3 regions of the Idiomarina sp. ST10R2A5 genome follow, and region 2 is predicted to be linked to each of the others. Evidence: predicted binding sites of a transcription regulator. Region 2 holds the regulator's gene; each other region holds the start of a gene.
The links. The regulator LexA, encoded in region 2, represses DNA repair genes until DNA is damaged. The targets are predictions, from matches to a motif close to TACTGTATNNNNATACAGTA.
Positions count from the first base shown of each region.

Region 1: a site for LexA is predicted at 1,703-1,722, ahead of ACP7FG_RS07430 (YebG family protein). Genes of this name have one in related genera too.
Region 3: a site for LexA is predicted at 1,211-1,230, ahead of ACP7FG_RS12560 (ImuA family protein). Genes of this name have one in related genera too.

Region 1 covers NZ_JBNIEX010000004.1:240,792-244,071, reverse strand. Annotated here, with positions in the region: gene ACP7FG_RS07440 (DEAD/DEAH box helicase) at 1-339, shown strand, start outside; gene ACP7FG_RS07435 (M14 family metallopeptidase) at 382-1,293, opposite strand; gene ACP7FG_RS07430 (YebG family protein) at 1,360-1,674, opposite strand; gene ACP7FG_RS07425 (MFS transporter) at 1,809-2,993, shown strand; gene ACP7FG_RS07420 (flavin reductase family protein) at 2,980-3,280, opposite strand, start outside.
Region 2 covers NZ_JBNIEX010000003.1:60,576-63,855, forward strand. Annotated here, with positions in the region: gene plsB (glycerol-3-phosphate 1-O-acyltransferase PlsB) at 1-1,617, opposite strand, end outside; gene lexA (transcriptional repressor LexA) at 1,749-2,366, shown strand; gene ACP7FG_RS04780 (SOS-response cell division inhibitor) at 2,363-2,800, shown strand; gene coxB (cytochrome c oxidase subunit II) at 3,103-3,280, shown strand, end outside.
Region 3 covers NZ_JBNIEX010000013.1:3,797-7,076, reverse strand. Annotated here, with positions in the region: gene ACP7FG_RS12570 (mechanosensitive ion channel family protein) at 1-201, opposite strand, end outside; gene ACP7FG_RS12565 (acyltransferase) at 214-1,125, opposite strand; gene ACP7FG_RS12560 (ImuA family protein) at 1,242-1,841, shown strand; gene ACP7FG_RS12555 (Y-family DNA polymerase) at 1,841-3,244, shown strand; gene ACP7FG_RS12550 (error-prone DNA polymerase) at 3,246-3,280, shown strand, end outside.

The DNA of each region.
Region 1 (3,280 bases), on a different contig from region 2:
GTTGCAACCGATATTGCTGCACGTGGTATTGATATTGACGAACTGCCGCACGTGATTAATTTTGAACTACCTCAGGTAGCTGAAGACTACGTGCACCGTATTGGCCGTACAGGCCGTGCCGGAAGTGAAGGTGAAGCAGCGTCACTGGTCTGTGTGGACGAGCATAAATTGCTACGTGACATAGAAAAGCTGACTAAAAATGAAATACCAAAAGAACTGATTCCAGGCTTTGAGCCAGACCCGAATATAAAGCCGGAACCCATTCAAAAGCCACGAACCGGAAGGCCTCAAAACTCACGCCGTGCACCTCGCCAAAAGCGGCCAGACACACGACGTTAATTTACTAACCAGGTTTACCGGCCAAGTAACGGGGTTTGGGCTTTACTTTAAAAAGTCCAGGCCTCCGGTGACCGCAGCAACCTGAGCTTCTATACATTGCTCCGGGGTTGCTTTCGGGCTGTCCGGATAAACCTCTGTTGTAGTAGCATACTCAGCCTTACTAAAGCTAATACATAAGCCCATTTTTGCTGTTGGCAATAAAATAAGACCACGCTGGGCAATATCTTCACCTATTAGCTTATTCTCTTCGTCAGCATCGGCAATGTGCGTAACTTTTTCTACCGAATCCAGTACCGCCTTTTGAAAGTCAGGGTAAGGCTTTTCAGAGTTTCCAACTAAATAGAAGCCGTCAGGAATATTCCAGTTGGTGTTCACCTTTCCGTCCATTGCCGCCTTTGCGGGACGAAACTCGCTGTTATCGGTATCGGTTGTTTCGTGCAGATCAATGTGAGCCAGAATATCCACACCTAAGCCAGCAATGTAATTCATAATGTTTGCACATTCACCGGCAGGCGAATCGGCTACAAACGAGCGGTTAGGATCAATAGCCGCAGGATTCCAACGGTTAATGGTTTCATAGCCCCATGGGCTCAAACAGGGTGCAACCACCACATTAAAGTCTGTTTGATACTCATTGGCTTTAGCCTCTATAAACCGCAGTGCTCCATGAACACCACTAGTTTCATAACCATGCACACCACCAGTCACTAAAACCGTTGGTTTGCCCGCATCCCAGTGTTTAGTTCTGACCACAAACAAAGGATAAGTATCGCTTTCGTACGCAAGTTCACCATATTGCTCTACGTCGAAGTTCGCTTTAAAAGTTTCTATTTTGCTGACAACATCATCAAAGTAAGAACGCTTTTTGCTTTGCTCAGCTAACCATTGCGCTTTTTCTTCAACGCCCCAAGGGGTACCCGGTGTTCCTATATGGTAAATCGTTTCTTGCGTCATAGTTCGATCCTATTCATTAAAACCAGGTCACTATAGTATCAAAATATTTAACTCGTATCGTGCCCACTAAGCCGCTTTCGACGACGCTTTATCGTTTGATTTTGATGACTCAACTTTTTCCGCAGATACTTTCTCGGTTTTTGGTTTCTTTGGCTTTTTAGCACCTAAAGCTATGAGAACATTTTCTCGTTCTTTCGCCAAAAACAGTGCCATATCCTCAAGCTGCTGTTCATCAGTGAAAAGCTCGCTGTCTTTAATAAGAGGATTCAGGGCCTCAGCCATATCCAAAATTTTATCGTGCGCATCGGCTTCTGCTTTTGAAGTGAATGTCATTTTCTCGGCTCCGTCGCGAATAACTACATACTGGGTTACTACAGCCATGGTATGGTCCTTTGCTGATGTGTAAATATACTGTTTATTTGTACAGTAAAGTCATAGAGATTGCAATAGCTGCTGCATTCGATAAACTGCGCAATCCTAACCGATTCAACTAATACAGGAAGCAAACCTGATCCATGACTCAGTTCTCTAAAGCACAGGTTCAACTGGCCATTTTTGCCATGGCAGTTGGCAGTTTTGCTATTGGCATTGGTGAGTTCGTCATTATGGGATTGCTACCTGACGTTGCTGCTGACTTCAACACTGACACCCGACAAACCGGCCATCTGATCAGCCTTTATGCGCTGGGTGTGGTTATCGGCGCACCGCTCATTACTATTTTATTCGCGGGTTTTCCGCGCAAACCCATGTTGCTGGTGCTGTTGCTTGCTTTCGCGCTCGGTAACTTTGCCAGTGCATCAGCAGAAAGCTACCCCTTGCTTCAGGTTTTGCGGTTCCTAACCGGTTTACCTCATGGTGCCTATTTTGGTATTGCATGTCTTGTCGCCGCCGACATGGTTCGTAAAAATCAACGAGGTATGGCTGTAACCATGGTAATGATGGGGCTGACTGTAGCAATTTTAGTCGGTAACCCCTTAGCAACCTGGCTTGGGCAACTTATCGACTGGCGCACGGTTTACCATACAGTCGGCGCTTTAGGACTTCTAGCCCTGGTCATGATTTTATTTGTAGTGCCAAAACACCCTAATGAGAAAAGAACCTCGGCAAGGGGTGAAATGAAGGCTCTGCAGAACCCTCAAGTCTGGCTTACGCTAGCCATAGGCGCCATAGGTTTCGGCGGTATGTTTGCGGTATTAAGTTATATAGCCCCAACCCTAATAAACGCCACAGGTCTTGCTCCGCACTGGATCCCTGTTGCTTTATTAATATACGGAATAGGCTCTTTGGCAGGTAGCTTAGTCGGAGGCTGGGCGGCCGACCGCAATTTGAAACTGACTATTGGTGGCTCTTTGTTGTGGTCAGCAATTGTACTGGCGATTTTCCCGTTAACATTGCAAAGCCTCTGGACCGTCATGCCAATGGTGTTATTACTGGGTAGCGCGGCGGCTCTGGTTCCGGCGCTTCAGGTACGTTTGATGGACGTTGCAGGTGAAGCACAGACTCTGGCGGCGTCATTGAACCATTCAGCTTTCAACGCCGCAAATGCCTTAGGGGCCTGGCTGGGCGGGCTGGCCATTATTTCCCCTCTCAGTTGGCAAGGCACAGGCTGGGTCGGCTGTGCACTGTCTATTGTCGGTTTACTGCTGTTTTGGATAACCAAGAAGCACAGCCGTAAAGTACCTGACATTATGAGTCTTTAGAGCGCCCCTCGATATCCAGTTCTTCTAGTTTCTTATCGGGCTTGGCATAAGATAAACGCGCCGCCCGTTGAGTACTGTGATAACCATCCAGACCCGAAATGGCCATGGTCCCTAAAGATTCAATATCAATATAGCCGTCACTTTTCACCGCCTTTTCCTTAACTTCGACCCACCGAATTTCACCTACGATTAATGCCGTGTCGTTATGCTGTATAGGGATAACCTCCACCAGTTGCATGCCAATTCGCAAGGCACTTTCAGCAACATGTGGGGCATGAAAACCGTCT
Region 2 (3,280 bases):
TAACGCATGGTGCTCAGAGCTTAATAACGCCAAAGCGGTCAGGTTAACGCTGTTGGCGGCCGCTGAGTCATTAATGCCCTGCATTACTTGCTCCGCTAAACCGTTCACCACCGGGTTAAGCCAGTTGGGTCGTTCAGGCTCCTGCGCGCCACGGGTAACAGACTGATGCCAGGTGGGTGCCTTTTTGTCTAAATGGTGTTTCAGGTTGATAGGCTGGCCAAAAGTTACAAAACCCTGTCCAAAGTTCTTTAGTTTTGTCACGGTTTTCAGAATTTGAAATACCGACTCTTTTTCTTTGTCCTTACCTTTCAGTTCTTTCAGGTAAGTCGACACTTCCATAATGTGCTCATAGCCAAGGTACACGGGTACCAGCGACACAGGACGCTGCTGGTCACGCAGCATGCCCTGAACGGTCATTGCCAGCATGCCGGTTTTAGGCGGTAATAGGCGGCCGGTTCTGGAGCGGCCACCTTCGCTGAAGTATTCCACCGGGTAGCCTTTTTGAAACAGCCAACACAAATATTCACGAAAAACGGCTGAATACAGTTTGTTACCCCGGAAGCTGCGGCGAATAAAAAACGCGCCTCCACGACGGAAAATACCACCCACGGGAAAGAAGTTAAGATTGACCCCTGCGGCAATATGCGGCGGTACCAGTCCCTCTTTATAAATCACATAGCTCAGCAGTAAGTAATCCATGTGGCTGCGGTGGCAAGGGACGTAAATAATCTCATGCCCTTGTTGCGCCAGTCTCCGGATAGTATCGCCACCTTTGACATGGATACCATTATAAATACGGTTCCACATCCAGGTCATAAAGCGGTCAAGTACACGAACTAAGGTCGAACTGTAATTCGCTGCAATTTCATCAATGTAAGATAAGGCACGCTTACGAGCTGCTTCTTCGCTGATTTTCTTGCCCCGGGCTTCATCTGCTACAGCCTTTTTTAAGGCAGGGGTATCAATCAGTGCTGCCATTAATTCTTTTCTGTGACTTAACTTAGGGCCGGCAACAGCATGACGCATTCGCACAAAGTGCACCCGTGCAACTCGCGCCAATTTATGGGCGATGCGCATATCGGTACCATGGTCATGTGCCATTGTGCCCAGACTGACAGCTCGCGAGAAACGAAGTAAAACCTGGCGACCAGAAAACAACACCAACCAAAACTTGCGCCAGTGGCCCGGGTTATCAAGGTCACCTGTCATAGTGTTACCGGCATTGGCTTCCTGCCCGGCCTGACGTCCCCAGAACACACCTGCAGGAACAAGCTGCACGTCAAGCTCTGCATTGTCTTTGTGTAAGGTCAGCAGTTGATGAAATTCTGAAACGGTCTGCTCGGAGGTTTCTTCAGCAAACTCTTCGAGGAACATAATTCGGTCATAGCTTTTACCGTCAACCACTAAAGGCTCGGTCGGGTCAGGCAGGCCTCGTTTTTCTGCAGCTCTTTGTAAAATGGATAAGTCTGCTTTCGACGTTGAGCGCATGACATACACAATAGGCTTAGCAATTGTGGTTTCATGCTCTTCTTCAGTACCGTCCCAAATTTCCTGAAAGCGTGTTAACCAACGCAACGGGTACTTAAAGACTGGGTAAAAGCGACTTATTCCTTTCATACTTAGACCTCTGTTTTAAACAGAAAGATAGGATACCAACTTCGTTTAAATTTGTCGTTCAAGAAATTACTTGCGAAATGAATTTACCTGTATATACTCACAGTATCACTGTACAAATAAACAGGTACATTATGCGCCCGTTAACACCAAGACAATCTGAAATCCTTGAACTTATTAAGGATAACCTACACGCCACCGGTATGCCGCCAACGCGTGCAGAAATAGCTCATAAGCTGGGCTTTCGTTCTGCCAACTCCGCAGAAGAGCATTTAAAAGCTCTGGCACGCAAAGGGGTTATTGAAATTTTACCCGGTATGTCGCGCGGTATTCGTCTTGTAGCCGATGACTACGACATCGCTGATGGCCTACCGTTGATTGGCCAGGTTGCAGCCGGGGAGCCCTTGCTGGCCGAACAGCACGTTGAAGGTCATTACAAAATTGACGAGTCTCTATTTCATCCTGCTGCCAGCTTCTTACTGAAAGTAAACGGCATGAGCATGAAAGACATTGGCATTTTAGACGGCGACTTACTGGCTGTGCATAAAACCGAGCAAGCTCGTAACGGCCAGATAGTCGTTGCCCGCGTAGAAGACGATGTCACTGTAAAGCGTTTTGAACAGCGTGGAAAAACTATTTTGCTTCATCCTGAAAATGAAGATTTCTCGACCATTACTGTCAATCTGGCAGAGCAGGTTTTTGCCATTGAAGGACTTGCCGTCGGTGTTATCAGAAACGGAGCGACCTTATGAAAACTCAACATCAGCACAAATTACATCACCCAGGTCTTTGGACTGCCGAAAATACAGCGCCATCGTTCCAGTTAGATGCTAAAAACACACAGGACGCAATTGACGTCGACAACCTGTCCCCTGTTGTTCAGCAGGCTTTGCAACAAAAGCCAAGCCAATGGGTAACGGTTATTGGCGGCGACAAAGACGTGATTCAACAGCTTATTGCTTGTGGTGTTGCTGAATCGCAAATTCGCTGGTTGCGCAGCCACTCAGCTGAACGCTGCGAGTGGGCGCTGGAACAGGCTCTACTGGCCGGTACCAGCAGTATGGTTATCGGTTATTTGGACTCAGTTTCTAACCGTACCTGGCAGCGTGCCCGTATGGCCAGTAAATTGAGTGAAACACAATATTTCCTGTTTGATAAAAACACACTGACATCCCACCTGCACTAATCCCACTTTGTTTGTGTGTTTTATCCCCCAAGGCTGCTTTTGCAGCCTTTTTTTAACAGATCCGTCTATTTTTTGTGCATTTGTTTGATTTGATCTGGATCTTTGGTTGTAAATTCGTTAATAAATGCACTACCCGACTATAAAAATAATATAACAACGATAACTACAACAAAGAGTCAGTAGAGAAAGCGATTTCTGGGGAGAAGCTGTACCTTTTTCTGCTTACCTCTTTGTTCTTCTATTTCAGGCTAGCGAAATTATTTGCTGTCTCATTGAAGAATAAGAGGAGAAGCCACGTGAAAATGAAGCCTTTGTGGGCACTATTGGCGCTAACGAGTCTACCGGCTGCTGCTCAGTCGCGTCTCAATTTGACCCAAGGTGTCACTGAAGTGAGTAACCGGGTTTACGATCTCCACATGACCATCTTTTACATTTGCTGTGTAATTGGTGTGGTCGTATTCGGTCTCATGTTTATTTCGA
Region 3 (3,280 bases), on a different contig from region 2:
GTTAACTAAAGCTTTATACCAACGCTCAGGTGCTTTGCTGAGTAACCGATCAATGGCGTGATCAATAATCCAACGGGCTAAGGCATAAGCAATGTAACAACCTATTAAAACGAGTAATGAGCTGATAACAAGACTCAGCTCTTGTAGGTTACTGTCAATTCCGAATTTTTGAAGCCACTCTTTTATAAACTCAAAGTCCATTATAAAACTCCCTTAGCGGGTGCTGTGAATTTCCTTACGCATTTCGTCAATGGTTTGGTCTTTTTGCTGCCAACGTTTATTCAGCCACTGTTGAAAGTGAGCCCTAAAAGCTTCGTCACTGGCGTAATCACCAATTAAGTCTTTAGTAATAGGCAATGTCTGTATATCAACATAGACGTTTTTCAGCTGTCCACTTAATAAATGCCAGACTACCGGGCGCTTATCGTTACCCGGATAAACAATGGTAATGTCCAGAATGGCTTCAAACTGACCGCCCATAATTTGCAATGAAAAGGCGGTACCGCCTGCTTTGGGAGGGAGCAAGTTACGAAACGGGCTTTGTTTTTTCTTGTGCTTTTCCGGAGTAAACCGTGTGCCTTCGCAGAAATTTACCACTGTTGTGGGAATGTGACGGAACTTAGCACAGGAACGCGTGGTTGTTGCGATGTCTTTGCCTTTTAAATGGGGCTTTTTCTTTAGCAACTCTTTTGAATAGCGCTTCATAAAGGGCATATCGAGTACCCAGCAGCCCCAGCCAATAATAGGTACCCACATAAGCTGTGACTTTAGGAAAAAGCGTGGCATTGGCATATGGCGGCGGGTCAGGTGCATTAATACCAGTACATCGACCCAGCTGCGGTGGTTTGCCATAACCATATACCAACCCTTTTCATGGAGTTCCAGGTCACCTTTAATGTGCCAGTCCATGCGTTGGGTCAGCTGAAACATCATCGACATACAGTATGCCCAGACTCTGAATAAGCTGTTTCCTAGCTGCGAACAAATGCGTTGAGGGGTTTTAAATGGCAGTAACACTTTAAAAACACCAATACCAATAATTGAAACACCAATAATAGCGGTGGTGATTAATCCCCATAAAAAGTTAATAACCACTCTGAAGGGAATAAGTATTGATGTCAGCATATCGCCCAGCCCTAACCATAAACAATGAGCAAATGATAACTGAAGCCAGGAATGATGTCTGTTGCTAACCAGTAAAAATTAATGATACTGTATATATGTACAGTATTGGAGGCGTTATGCAGACAAAGATTCAAACCCTTATCCAACAGGGGCTTATCTGGCATGGCCAGACGACAGACACTCAGGCAGCAGCGCTAAGCACGGGGTTTAAGCAGCTGGACAAAGTGCTTGGTGGTGGGTGGCAATACCCGGGTTTGCATGAGTGGCAGCTACAAGCGCCCTTCTCTGAGCAGGCTTTGCTATTGCCGCTGGTAAAGCAGGCCGTGCAGCAGCATCAGCCCGTTTTCTGGATAAACCCTCCAGCCTGGCTGTCGGCGGCGGGGTTGCATTATTATGGCTTAAGCAAGTCGATGCAGATAGTCATTCAAACGAACGCAGAAAAAGCAGCCTGGGCTTTTGAGCAGGTACTGCAAACAAAAAATGCCTTGGCACTGGGTTGGTTTGAGCAAAAAACAACGACAGCTCAATGTGTCCGACGTTGGTATAAAGCCTCGCAAACAGGACAAATGGGTGTGGTCCTGAGTGAGCCAACGGTTAATGAAGAAGCCCGGGCGTACTCTAATCGGTTACGTGTAAAGATGACCACAACAGGCGTCACGCTGGACTTGTTAAAGCGTAAAGCTGGCTGGCCATTGGAAAACGTAGCACTTCAGTAATGTGGCTGTATTGTCATTTCCCTCAGTTGCTTCTGGATAACAGGGTTCGGTTACAGCCTGAGAGCAACACACTGCCTCTGGCGTTTCATCAGTTACAGGGCAGTCAGTCTGTTATTGTGCAGTGCAATGCGCGGGCATTGGAATGTGGTGTAAGGCCACAACTTCAGACCGTTATGGCAATATCGCTTTGTGAGCAGCTGCAGCTCATGGAGTATTCGTCAGAGCGTGAAGAGCAAGCTCTGCAACAGTTGGCCTCCCACTTGTATCAGTGGGCAGCCAAGCTGGTGTTGTACCCACCGCAAGGGCTGGCAATTGAGTTGAACAGCCTGGAACAATTGTATGGTGGGCGTAATGGTGCATTTAATGTCTTGGCGCAAAAAGTCCAGGAACTACCGATTACTTCGCAGCTGGCTGTTGCAGGGAATCCACTAGCTGCTCAACTGTTAGCCGAATCTGGCTCCCCTGTTTCTCTTTTGGCTGAAAAGCAAGCTAATCTGCTGGCAGAGTTACCCATTCAGAATGCCGGTTTAAGCCTGAAAGCGCAGAAGCACAGCAAAGCTGCGGGGTTTCGTTTGCTGGGAGAGCTTATGCAACTGCCCGGAGGGGAAGTTGGCCGGCAATTAGGGTTGGAAACGTTATTGCATCTGGAGCAGCTGCAAGGGCTGAAGCAACAAAGTCATCACTTTTTTATGCCCCCGGAAAGTTTTCAGCAAAGCTTAGACCTGGTGACTGAGATCCCTCATTGGCAAGGGTTACTGTTCCCGCTAAAAAGGCTATTTGGGGAGCTGGAGAACTTTCTTTATCAACGGCAGAAAGTGGTACAGCAGGTAAAAGTTGAACTGCAGCATCGCAATGAGCCCTCTTCAGTTGTTCCGGTCGCTTTAGCTGAGCCGGGTTGGCGAGGGTCTAATTTCTTGTCTTTACTGCAGTTGAAAATGGAGTCCATCCCTTTGCCGGAGCCGGTTATAGAAATTAGGCTGGTGGCGAATGAATTATTGCGTGCTGAGCAACACAATGAGCAATTTTTCGGAGCGCAACAGCATCGGCATGAAACTCTGCAGCTCATTAGCCGGCTGCAGGCCAAGTTAGGCAAAAATGCCGTATTTTCGCCGGCAGTGAATGATGACCCTCGTCCTGGCTACAGTGAGGTTGCTCGTCCGCCCGGGGAAAAACCGCAAGCTGTATTGAATGCACCGAAACGCCCTCTTTGGATGTTGCGACCAGCACAAGTAACCTCGATAGATTTGTGGCAATTACAGCATGGGCCTGAACGGAAACATTGCGGCTGGTGGGACGCAGATGAAGTTGCACGGGACTACTGGATCGCGAAAGACAAATTAGGGCGTTTGGGTTGGATCTATTTTGAGTCTGACCAGTGGTATTTACAGGGTTGGTTTAGCTGAAATGTCATCGCCTTCTGTGCTTAATAAATTTGCGGA